DNA from 2 places in the Streptomyces sp. NPDC018019 genome. Region 2 is predicted to be linked to the other one. Evidence: riboswitches for the same ligand, from Rfam matches in the RefSeq annotation. Region 2 holds a riboswitch; the other holds the start of a gene.
The links. Region 2 has a riboswitch for cobalamin ahead of ACH4FX_RS11650 (FecCD family ABC transporter permease). Riboswitches for the same ligand answer to the same signal wherever they lie in the genome.

Region 1 (5,755 bases), on a different contig from region 2:
TGTGGCCGCGTCCGGCGAAGAAGTCGAGGAAGCGGGCGCGGATCTCGGCGGTACGCAAAGGGGGCTCCGGGCGGTCGGGGGAGAAGGTCGGGAGGGCGGGCGGCCGTTACGCGGCGGCCTGCGCCGCCCTGGCGACCGGGTGCAGGGCCGCGTACTCCAGCGGCGCCGACGGGTCGATCGAGAGGTCCAGCGGAGCCGGTCCGGCGCCCGCCCGGACGAGCAGGTCACCGACGGCGGCGATCATCGCGCCGTTGTCCGTGCACAGCCGCAGGGGCGGTACCCGCAACGTAATGCCCGCCGCGTGGCAGCGCTCCTCGGCCAGGGACCGTACGCGGGAGTTGGCGGCCACGCCGCCCACCACCACCAGGGTGCCCACGCCGTGCTCCGTGCAGGCCGCGACGGCCTTGCGGGTCAGTACATCGGCGACCGCCTCCTGGAGGGAGGCCGCGCCGTCCGCGACGGGCAGTTCGCCGCCCCTGTGCCGTTCGGCCCAGCGCGCGGCGGCCGTCTTCAGGCCGGAGAAGGAGAAGCCGTACGGGTCGTCACGCGGCCCGGTCAGCGGGCGCGGGAACGCGACGGCCTTCGGGTCGCCCTCGCGCGCTGCCCGGTCGATCGCCGGTCCGCCCGGATACGGCAGGCCGAAGACCCGCGCGACCTTGTCGAAGCATTCCCCGGCGGCGTCGTCGAGGGTGTCGCCCAGGTGCACGATCGGATCGCGCGCCAGATCCCGTACGAGGAGGAGGGAGGTGTGCCCGCCGGAGACGATCAGCACCATGCAGGGGTTGGGCAGCGGGCCGTGCTCCAGGGTGTCGGCGGCGACGTGCCCGGCGAGGTGGTGCACCCCGTACAGCGGTACGTCCAGCCCGTACGCCAGGCCCTTCGCACCGGCCAGGCCGACCTGGAGGGCGCCCGACAGGCCGGGGCCGGTGGTGACGGCCACCGCGCCGATGTCGGCCATGGTCAGACCCGCCTCGTCGAGCGCGCGGCGGACGACGGGCGTGAGGGAGTGCACGTGCGCGCGGGCCGCGATCTCCGGTACGACGCCGCCGTAGCGCGCGTGCTCGTCCATGCTGGACGCGACCGCGTGCCCGAGCAGCTGCCCGTTCCGGACGAGTCCCGCCCCGGTCTCGTCGCAGGACGACTCGATCCCCAGCACCACTGGAGAGCCTGGAGAGCCCACCGCACCGCTCCTTCGCACCCGCCGGATTCGTTATTGCGAGCTATGTGCAACAACCGTCTCCGACCAGGATACGGCGGCGGGCGGGTGTGACTCCGGGCGTGGCGGTTGACGCCGGTGGCTGTGGCTGCGGCGGTCCGCGTCCGCGCCGCGGCCATGGCGGCCCGCGCCTGTGCCCGTTCCCGTAACGCGGCCACGGCCCCGGGGCGCCGTCGGCTACCCGAGCTCCCCCGCCACCCGGACGTTCCACCGCCCGTCCCGCCCGCTCAGAACCGTCACGGCCAGCGGCGGTACGTCCACCCGCCAGAAGGACGAGGGCGGTGCCCCCAGGGCGCACACCACGGACGCACGGACGACGTCCGGCTCCACCACGGCGACCGTCCGGCCGCCCTCCGCCGCTCGGCCCGCCAGCCAGTCCGCCACCCGGCCGAGCAGCCGGGTCAGCGTCTCGCCGCCGTGCGGCGCGCTGTCCGGGTCGGCCAGCCAGGCGGCGACCGCCGCGGGCTCGGCGGCCATCACGTCCGCCAGGGCCAGCCCGCGCCAGCGGCCCATCGCGCACCCCGCCGCGCCCGGGTCCGGTACGGCCCGCAGGCCCAGCGCCTCGGCCGTCTCCCGGCAGCGCGCGGACGGCGAGGCCAGGGCCCGGCCGGCGGGCAGCGCGGCAGCGGCGGGGCGGGCGGCGCGGGCCCGGCGCAGGCCGCCGGGCGTCAGCGGCTCGTCGGCCGGGAAGCGCACCGCGCGCAGCGCGTCGTCGAAGGCCGGTGAGACCAACGTCACCCGGGTTGTCATGCGCACCTCTTCCGCTCGCGAGAACCTGATGGCGCACAAGGGAACAGTGGGGCGCCCGCCTGTCGCCGTGCGCCCACCAGGGGTCCGCGGCCCCTTGGCCCGGCCGCCGCCACGCGGTACGTTCCCGATGATATTGACGATGACATGACGGAAGCCGGTGGAATTCCGGCGCGGTCGCGCCACTGTGAGCCCGGACCGGTCCCGTACGGGGCCGCCGGACGAGCCAGACCCGTCCTGTCGTACCGATCCACTGTCCGGGACGCGTGTTTTCCCAGGAGGTACCCATGGCCCAGTCCGTCGCGCCGCCGACCACCGGCTCCGCCGCCCCCGCCCCCGCCACCCTGCCGGTCAGGACGGTCCTGCCGTGGGCGGTCTTCGGCGGCGTGCTGATGCTCGTCCTGCTCTACTTCGTCGGCGCCGAACAGGGCGCCACCTCGCTGCTCTCCGGCACCGACGTGCACGAGTGGGTCCACGACGGACGCCACCTGCTCGGCTTCCCCTGCCACTGACCGGGGGCCGCAGATGAACTCCGCCACCGTCAGGTCCCTCCTGGTGCGCGGCATGCTGGCCGGCCTCGCCGCCGGCCTGCTCGCCCTGCTCGTCGCCTACCTGCTGGGCGAACCCCAGATCGACGCCGCCATCGCGTTCGAAAACGCGCACGCCCACGAACACGAGGCGGAGGTCGTCAGCCGCGGCGTGCAGTCCACCGCGGGCCTGGCCACCGGCGTCCTGGTGTACGGCGTCGCACTGGGCGGGATCGCCGCCCTGGCCTACTGCTTCGCGCTGGGCCGGACCGGCCGCTTCGGCCCCCGCGCCACCGCCCTGCTGCTCTCCGGCGCCGCCTTCGCCGCGGTCTACCTCGTGCCGTTCCTCAAGTACCCGGCCAACCCGCCGTCCGTCGGCGACCCCGACTCCATCGGCAGGCGGACCGCGCTGTACTTCCTGATGATCGTCCTCAGCGTGCTGCTCACCGTCGCCGCGGTCATCCTCGGCAAGCGGCTCGCCCCCCGCCTCGGCACCTGGTACGCCACGGTCGCCGCGCTGGCGGCCTTCGCCGTTGCCGTCGGCCTCGCCTACGCGTTCCTGCCGGCCGTCAGCGAACTGCCGGAGGACTTCCCCGCCTTGCTGCTGTGGAAGTTCCGCGTCTCCGCCCTCGCCGTCCAGCTCGCCCTGTGGGCCGCCTTCGGGCTGGTCTTCGGCGAACTGGCCGAACGCGCCGTCCGGGCGCGGCGGGCCGGCGTTCCGCACGGGACGGGCGGGCCCGCCGTACGGTCGGTCCACTGACGCACCACTCCACGGACACCACTACGGCTCCGGCCGCGGCCATCCGCCGCGGCCGGAGCCGTGTACGTGGCGGGGGAGCCGTCGTACGCCCCGCATGGAGCCGTCGTACGTCCCGCATGGCGTCGTACGTCCCGCATGGCGTCGTACGTCCCGCACGGGGCCGCCGTACGCCGCGGTCCCGGAGCCGTGTGCGTCAGGCCGGGGCGGCGAGCAGCAGCGTCCACCACGGCCCGCGCCCGCCGGTGCCGGTGTCGATCCCCACGCCCGCGTGCCGGAACGAACAGTCGGCCAGCACCACCCGGTGCTCCGGGCTGCGCGCCCACGCCCGCACCACCTCGGCGGCGTCGAGCTGGCCGCGCGCGATGTTCTCGCCCGCGCGGCGCCAGTCGTACCCGACCGCCGAGAGCCGGTTGCCGGGACCGGAGCCGCCGCGCTCCCGGTGGGAGAGCGAGTCGGCGCGCGCCATGTGGCCGCTGTGCCGCTGGGCGGCCTCGGTGACCGTACGGTGCGCCCGCACGGGCCGGCAGCCGGCCTTCGCCCGCTCGCGGTTGACCAGCCGGACGACGGCCGCCCGGGTCGCCTCGGCGTTGCCCGGCGCGCGGGTGACAGCCTGCGGGGTCCGGGCGGTGTGTGTGGCGTACGAGGCCAGGGCTGCTTGTGCGGCGTCCGGCAGTGCGGAGTGCACGCCCGATGCGGTCAGCGCGGGACGCGTACCCGAAGAGACCAGCGCGGGGCGCGTTCCCGAAGGCGTCGCGACGGCGGGGCCGCCCGCCACCGGCCCCGCCAGGAGCAGCACCGCCACAACCGCCACCGCCGCCCGTACCGAGTACCGCCCCGTCCGTACCGAGTACCGTCCTGTCCGCACCGCGTGCCACCCCGCCCGTACCGAGTACCGTCCCGTCCGTGCCGCGTACCGCCCCGCCCGTCGGCCCGCGCCGCGCCCCGATGGCCCGTACGCCCCCGCCGCCGCGTCCCGGCCCGCGATCCCGTCCGCACGTCCCTCCGCACACCCGCCCAATTCGGCCCCTGTTCCTCGACTGGCATCGGCTGTCGCACCCGGCCGTCACCCGGCCCGGCGCCGTCCCGGGCGTCCGGCCCGTCACCCGGGCAACCGCGCACCCGGGCATCCGCTCACCCGGACACCCGGTCACAGTCTTGCCGTCCCCGCCCCGGCCGCTGCGTCCGTGGCCGATACCCGACCCGTTCGGCTGTACGGGACGGCCGCGCCGCTGACGCACGGGGGTCCACTCCGGCCCCGGAACGGGTACCCGCCGGACATGACCACCAGTGCCACCACATCCACCACTCCGGACACCCCGACCACCCACACCGCACCCCTCGCCGTACGTGGCCCCCTCGTCCGGTTCCGCGCCGACCCCTTCCGTACCGGCAACGCGGCGGCCCTCGAACACGAGCCCGACGGGCTGCTGATCTGTGCGGACGGCCGGATCACCGCCGCCGGCCCGTACGCCGCCCTGCGCGACCGGCTGCCGGCCGGCACCGAGCCGGTGCACTACCCCGGCCACCTCATCACCGCCGGCTTCGTCGACGCCCACACCCACTACGTGCAGATGGAGGCCGTCGCCGCCTTCGGCGCCGAGCTGCCCGACTGGCTCGACCACACCTACGTCGCCGAGGAGCGCTTCGCCGACGGCGCCCACGCCCGCCGCGTCGCGGCGTCGTTCTGCGACGAACTGCTGCGCAACGGCACCACCACGGCGCTGGCGTTCGCCGCGGTGTACCCCGACTCGGCCGACGCGCTGTTCGAGGAGGCGACCCGGCGCGGCATGCGCATCGCGGCCGGCAAGGTCCTAATGGACCGCAACGCCCCCGACGCCCTGCTCGACACCGCGCAGCGCGCGTACGACGAGTCCGCGGCGCTGATCCAGCGCTGGCACGGCACCGGGCGCAACCTGTACGCCATCACCCCGCGCTTCGCCCCCGCCAGCACCCCGGACCAGCTCGAAGCCGCCCGCGCCCTGCACGCGGCCCACCCCACCACGCTCGTGCACACCCACATCGCGGAGCACCCCGACGAGATCCCCTGGGTCCGCTCCCTGTTCCCCGACCGCGATGGCTACCTGGACGTCTACGACCACTACGGCCTGCTCGGTCCCCGTACCGTCCTCGCGCACGGCATCCATCTCACCGCCGCCGAACGCGACCGCTGCGCCCGCACCGGCACGGCCGTCGCCCACTGCCCGTCCTCCAACCTCTACCTCGGCAGCGGCCTCTTCCCCCTCCGCGAGGCCAAGGAGGGCGATCACCCGCTCACCGTGGCCCTGGGTACCGACATCGGCGCGGGCACCAGCTTCGCCCTCCTCCAGACCATGCGCGACGCCCACCGGGTCGCCAAGCTGCGCGGGTACGCCCTCGATGCGGTCAAGGCGTTCTACCTCGCCACCCGTGGCGGCGCCGAGGCCCTCGGGCTGGCCGGCACGATCGGCTCCCTGACCCCGGGCCAGGAAGCCGACTTCACCGTCCTCGACCCCCGCGCCACCCCCC
Region 2 (5,755 bases):
GTGTCGAAACCGAACGTCTCCCGGAGCGTGGCCGTGAACGGCTCGGCCACCGACAGATCCGCCTCGATCACTTCCGTGCAGTCCCGGCACACCAGGTGGATGTGGTGGTGCCGGTCGGCGAGGTGGTACGTGGGCGCGCCGTGCCCGAGGTGGGCATGGCTGACCAGCTTCAGCTCCTCCAGCAGCTCCAGCGTCCGGTAGACGGTGGAGATGTTCACGCCGCCCGCCGTCCGGCGCACCTCGGTGAGGATGTCGTCGGGGGTGGCGTGTTCCAGCTTGTCCACGGCCTCCAGCACGAGCTGGCGCTGTGGGGTCAGCCGGTAGCCGCGCTTGCGGAGGTCGCTCTGCCAGTCGGTGCTCACCACGCTCCCAGTGTAGGAGGGCGCTCAGTGGCTGCGTACGCTCCGCAGGTATCCGGACAGCGCCGTGACGGCCGCGGGGTTGCGCGGGCTCTCCACCAGGTCCGCGTAGTCCATGACGTAAATACGGTTGTTCTTGATCGCCGAGACGTTCTTCAGTGGCCCGTAGGACTTGAGGAACGACTTCTTCTGTTCGGCGGTCGGCGTGCCGTAATCGTTGATGACGATCACGTCCGGGTCGCGCTCGACCACCGTCTCCCAGCCCACCGTGGTCCAGGTGTCCTTCAGGTCCTGCATGACGTGGTCACCGCCGGCCTTGGTGATGATGTCGTGCGGTCCGGCGAAGCGGCCGGAGGTCATCGGCTTGTCCTGGCCGCCGTCGTACAGGAAGACGGTGGGCCGCGCGCCGTCCTTCGGGGCCTTGGCCTGCGCGTCGGCGACCTGCTTGCGGTACTGCGCGATCAGCGCGTCCGCGCGGTCCTCGACGTCGAAGATCTTCCCGAGGGTCTTCAGGTCGGTGTAGAGCGCCTCCAGCGGCGGCATCACGCCGCGCGCGGTGCCCTTGCCGCCGTCGGTCCCGTTGCGGCACGACTCGGTCAGCACATAGCTGCCGATGCCGAGCTTCTTGAGGGAGGCGGGGGTGACGTCGCTGTCCTCGCCGAAGCCGTAGTTCCAGCCGGCGAAGACCAGGTCGGCTTTGGCGTCCAGGGCGATCTCCTTGGTGATCGCCTTCTTGGACAGCCACGGCACCTTGGCGTACGCGTCCTTCCAGGCGACGGCGTCGATCCGGCCCCGGTACTCCGGCATGACGTACCCGGCCATGTGGTCCTCCAGCCCGAGCGCGAACATGATGTCCGCGATCCCGACGTCGTTGGTGACCACCCGCCGCGGCGCCTTGTCGTACGTGGTCTTCGTCCCGCAGTTCTCGACCGTCACCGGGTAGTGCCCGGACCGGCCGGCCCCGGACGCCCCGGCGGCGCCGTCCTTCCCGTCCTCGGCGACGTGGGCCCCGCAGCCGGTGAGCGCGGCGAGGGCGAGGGCGGTGAGCAGGGCGGCGGAGCGGTGGCGGGTGCGCATTTGGGGGTCCTCGGGGCGATGGGCACGGTGGCGTGCTCGGCGACGGGCTTCGGCGTGGTCGTCACGGGTCGGGCGGCGAATCGGTACGGGCGGGCAGCCGGTCGAACAGCAGCTGGACGGCGCCGGTCTCCGGATGCGGTACGCGGTGCGCGCGCACCCCGAAGACCTCGGCGAGCAGGTCCGGGCCCAGCACGTCGTGCGGCGCGCCGGAGGCGACGATCCGGCCACCGGAGATGACGTACAGCTCGTCGCAGTGCACGGCGGCCAGATTCAGGTCGTGCAGCGCCGTCAGCACCGTCAGCCCGCTGTCCCGCACCAGCGCCAGCAGCTCCAGCTGCTGCGCGATGTCCAGGTGGTTGGTGGGCTCGTCCAGCACCAGCACCCGCGGTTCCTGGGCCAGCGCGCGGGCGATGAGCACACGCTGCTTCTCGCCGCCGGACAGGCTCAGGAAGGCGCGTCCGGCCAGGTGGGCGGCGCCGGTACGGGCGAGTGCGGCCTCGCACACCTTCCGGTCCGCCGCGCTCGGCCGTCCCGCGCCGCGCTGGTGCGGCAGCCGCCCCATCGCGACCACCTCGGCGGCCGTGAAGCCGAACTCGGTCGCCGACTCCTGCGGCAGCGCGGCCAGTTGACGGGCCCCTTCGCGTACGCCCATGGCGTGCAGGTCGGCGCCGTCCAGCCGCACCGTGCCGGCGGCCGGGCGCAGCGCGCGGTAGGCGCAGCGCAGCAGGGTGGACTTGCCGCTGCCGTTGGGACCGATCAGCCCGACGATCCGGCCGCTGCCGGCGTGCAGGGTGACGTCGTGCACGAGCCGGGCCCCGGCCGCGTCCACGGACACCGCGTCGATGTCGAGCCGCATCAGATCCCGCCTCCGTACGTGCCGCCGTGGCCGCGTGTCAGGCTTCGCCCTCTCATCAGGCCCCGCCCCCGAACGTGTAGCCGCGCCGACGCATCAGCAGGACGAAGCACGGCACGCCGATGACTGCCGTGATCACCCCGACCGGCAGCTCGACGGGCGCCAGCAGCACCCGGGACAGGATGTCCACCCACACCAGCAGCACCGCGCCCAGCAGCGGCGCCACCGCCAGCACCCGGCGGTGCCCGGCGCCCACCAGCATCCGCGTCACGTGCGGCACCATCAGCCCGACGAACCCGATCGCCCCGCTGACCGCGACCACCGCGCCGGTGACGGCCGCCGTGACGGCGAACAGCTCCCGGCGCAGCCGCCCGGGGTCCACGCCGAGCGCCGCGGCCGACTCGTCGCCCATGGCGAGCGCGTTGAGCCGGCCGGCGGAGAGCATCAGGTACAGCAGCGCCCCGGCCACCGCCACCGCGGCGACCGGCACCGACCCCCAGCCCGCGCCGCTGAGGCTGCCGAGCAGCCACATCATGGCGGAGCGCGCCGCCTCGCCGCGGTCGGCGGCGAAGACCATCAGGGTGGAGACGGCGGAGAAGCCGTAGTACATCGCGGAGCCGGTCAGGACCAGCCGCAGCGGGGTCAGGCCGTGCGCGCTGCGGGCCGCCGCGTACACCAGCACCATGGCCAGCAGCGCCGAGCCGAACGCGGCGGTGGACAGCGCCCAGACGCCGAGCGCACTCAGCGACCCGAAGAGCAGGACGGCGTTGGCGCCGACCGCGGCGCCGGAGGAGATGCCGAGCACGAACGGGTCGGCGAGGGCGTTGCGCACCAGGGCCTGCACGGCGACGCCGATGGCGGACAGCCCGGCGCCGACCACGGCGGCCAGGACGGCGCGCGGGAAGCGCAGCTCCCAGACGATGGTGTACGCGGAGACCTCGTCGGGTGCGATGGTGCCGCCGCTCAGCCCGGCGCCGAGGTAGCGCAGCACATCGGCCCAGCCGACGCCGGAGGCGCCGAGGCCGACGCCGCACAGCAGTGAGCCGAGCAGCGCGGCGGTGAGTCCGGCGACCAGCGGGACGGTGCCGAGGGGGGCCGCGGTACGGCGGTCCGGGGGAGCGGCGCTGCGGGCGGGTACGGCCAAGGAGTGCCTTCGGCTCGGGCCGCGTCCGTACGGTGAGGGTGCCGGCGCGTGGCGCGAGGCCGGCGGCGGTGTCCCCTCGCAGTCCACGGCGAGTTGTCAGGAACGGGGCGCCCCCGCGGGCGATCGGGCTTGCGGAACAAGGCTTCCGCTTACCGTTGCGGGTCAGCGCCGGACTCTCACCGGACTTCCCCCGCGGGGCGCTCTGCGACTGTGTGTGCTGGTACGGCGGTCTACTTGAAGAACGCGATGCCGTCGTCCGGCAGGTCCTTGATGTCCTTGGCCCACTCGCGCGGGTCCACGACCTTCTTCAGGTGCGCGGACATGTACGGGCGCAGCGGCACCTCGGGGGTGGCCTTCTCGCCGACCCACATCAGGTCGCCGTTCACATAGCCGTACAGGCGCTTGCCGCCGGTGTACGGGCCGGAGGCGGCGGTGCGCGCGACGGCGTCGGTGGCCAGGTCGATCTGCGGCTTCTGGTCGGCCAGCTCGCCGTACCAGACCTCCGCGACCCCACCGTCGCGGATCATCACGATCTCGACCTTGCGGTCCTTGTCGATGCGCCAGTAGCCGGACTCGGTCTCCAGCGGAGCGACCTTCTTGCCCTCGCCGTCCAGCACCCAGCTGTGCGAGGTGTACTCCAGGAAGTCACGGCCGTCGTGCGTGAAGGTGACCTCCTGGCCGAAGTTGCACTTCTCGGCACCGGGGAAGTCGGCGACGCCCGCCCCCTCCCAGTTGCCCAGCAGGAAGGCGAGGGGCACGAGGGCCGGGTTCAGGTCGGACGGGATCTCGATCATCAGCTCAGGCGATCTGTGTGGGGAAGGGGTCTGGGTCTCGGTCAGCGCTGGCCCTGGTACAGCTTCTTCCAGGTCAGCCCGGCGAAGGCGACGACGCCGACGGCGACCAGGACGAGCAGGGTGGTGAAGACTGCCTCAAGCACGAGCGCGCTCCTCGGACGTCAGTGAGGTGTTACGGACCGGGAGCGAGTCTAGTCGGCGCGGTCGGTGACGGCGCTGTGAGGTCGGTCCCGCCCCGCGCGCGGGCGGCCGGAGGGCGCCGGGGCGCCCTAGAGTGCGGGTATGGCGAAGAAGCTGGTGATCAAGGTGACGGCGGGGGCGGACGCGCCCGAGCGGTGTTCGCAGGCGTTCACGGTGGCGGCGGTGGCCGTGGCCAGCGGGGTGCAGGTGTCCCTGTGGCTGACCGGGGAGTCGGCGTGGTTCGCGCTGCCGGGCCGCGCGGCGGAGTTCGAGCTGCCGCACGCGGCCCCGCTGCCGGACCTGATCGACGGGATCACGGCGGGCGGCGGCACCATCACCGTGTGCACGCAGTGCGCGGCCCGCCGGGGCATCGAGGAGAAGGACCTGATCGAGGGCGCCCGGATCGCCGGGGCGCAGGTCTTCGTGAGCGAGGTCATGCCGGACGGGGTGCAGGCGCTGGTCTACTGAGGGCGGCGGGCCCGGGAACGCGCCCCGGCTCCCACCGAGGCGGCGGACCCGGGGCCACGGCTCAGCGGCGTCCGGAACCGGGACCGTGGTCGTCGAGCTCGCGCCACCACCGGTCGGACTCCGGGTCGCCCGACTCGTCCCACCAGCGCTCACCGGGCTCCCGCCGGTTGCCGACGATCGCCGCGAACGGCGGGATGACCATGGCGACCACGCACATCGCCACGGCCGCCGGGACGGACCACAGCCGCACCACGCCCCACGCCAGGACGAAGAGGGCGATGCACACGCCCATCAGGGCGAAGTACCGGCGGTGCCGGCGCTGCGCGGGTGGACGCCGATGCGCGGACATGATTCCACCGTAGGTCCGGCGGGGGCGCCTGGGAAGCGCGGAGGGCCGCACCCCCAGCCATGGCGTCCAAACCCCTGGGGTGCGGCCCTCCGGCCGTACGGCGTACGCGGTGGCGCCGCCCGTCAGACGGCGATGGCGACCTCCGCCAGACCGCCCTTGCGGGCGACCACGGTGCGGTCGGCGGTCGCGCCCGGGACCAGGGCGCGCAGCGTCCAGGTGCCCTCGGCCGCGTAGAAGCGGAACTGACCGGTCGCCGAGGTGGGGACCTCCGCGGTGAACTCGCCGGTGCTGTCCAGCAGGCGCACGTAACCGGTGACGGGCTGGCCGTCGCGGGTCACGCTGCCCTGGATGGTGGTCTCGCCCGGCTTGGCGGTCGAAGCGTCCGGGCCGCCGGCCTGTGCTCCACACATGTCGGTACTTCCTTGGTGGTTGGGGGAAAACGAAAGGCGGTGCTGCGGCGGTGCGTTACTTCGCGGCGCCCAGCTCGATCGGCACGCCGACCAGCGAGCCGTACTCGGTCCAGGAGCCGTC

Region 1: linked by a shared signal. The riboswitch ahead of ACH4FX_RS06020 (CbtB domain-containing protein) and the one ahead of ACH4FX_RS11650 (FecCD family ABC transporter permease) in region 2 are both predicted to bind cobalamin.

The regions. Positions count from the first base shown of each region.
Region 1 is NZ_JBIRGD010000003.1:42,536-48,290, reverse strand. Features, by position in the region: gene alaS (alanine--tRNA ligase) at 1-58, opposite strand, end outside; gene tsaD (tRNA (adenosine(37)-N6)-threonylcarbamoyltransferase complex transferase subunit TsaD) at 107-1,159, opposite strand; gene ACH4FX_RS06025 (histidine phosphatase family protein) at 1,394-1,966, opposite strand; cobalamin riboswitch at 2,075-2,218, shown strand; gene ACH4FX_RS06020 (CbtB domain-containing protein) at 2,251-2,475, shown strand; gene ACH4FX_RS06015 (CbtA family protein) at 2,489-3,250, shown strand; gene ACH4FX_RS06010 (CAP domain-containing protein) at 3,444-4,115, opposite strand; gene guaD (guanine deaminase) at 4,528-5,755, shown strand, end outside.
Region 2 is NZ_JBIRGD010000005.1:333,925-339,679, reverse strand. Features, by position in the region: gene ACH4FX_RS11665 (Fur family transcriptional regulator) at 1-365, opposite strand, end outside; gene ACH4FX_RS11660 (ABC transporter substrate-binding protein) at 387-1,436, opposite strand; gene ACH4FX_RS11655 (ABC transporter ATP-binding protein) at 1,498-2,292, opposite strand; gene ACH4FX_RS11650 (FecCD family ABC transporter permease) at 2,348-3,433, opposite strand; cobalamin riboswitch at 3,530-3,676, opposite strand; gene ACH4FX_RS11645 (FABP family protein) at 3,664-4,227, opposite strand; gene ACH4FX_RS11640 (DsrE family protein) at 4,510-4,875, shown strand; gene ACH4FX_RS11635 (DUF3099 domain-containing protein) at 4,937-5,224, opposite strand; gene ACH4FX_RS11630 (DUF1416 domain-containing protein) at 5,347-5,634, opposite strand; gene ACH4FX_RS11625 (sulfurtransferase) at 5,690-5,755, opposite strand, start outside.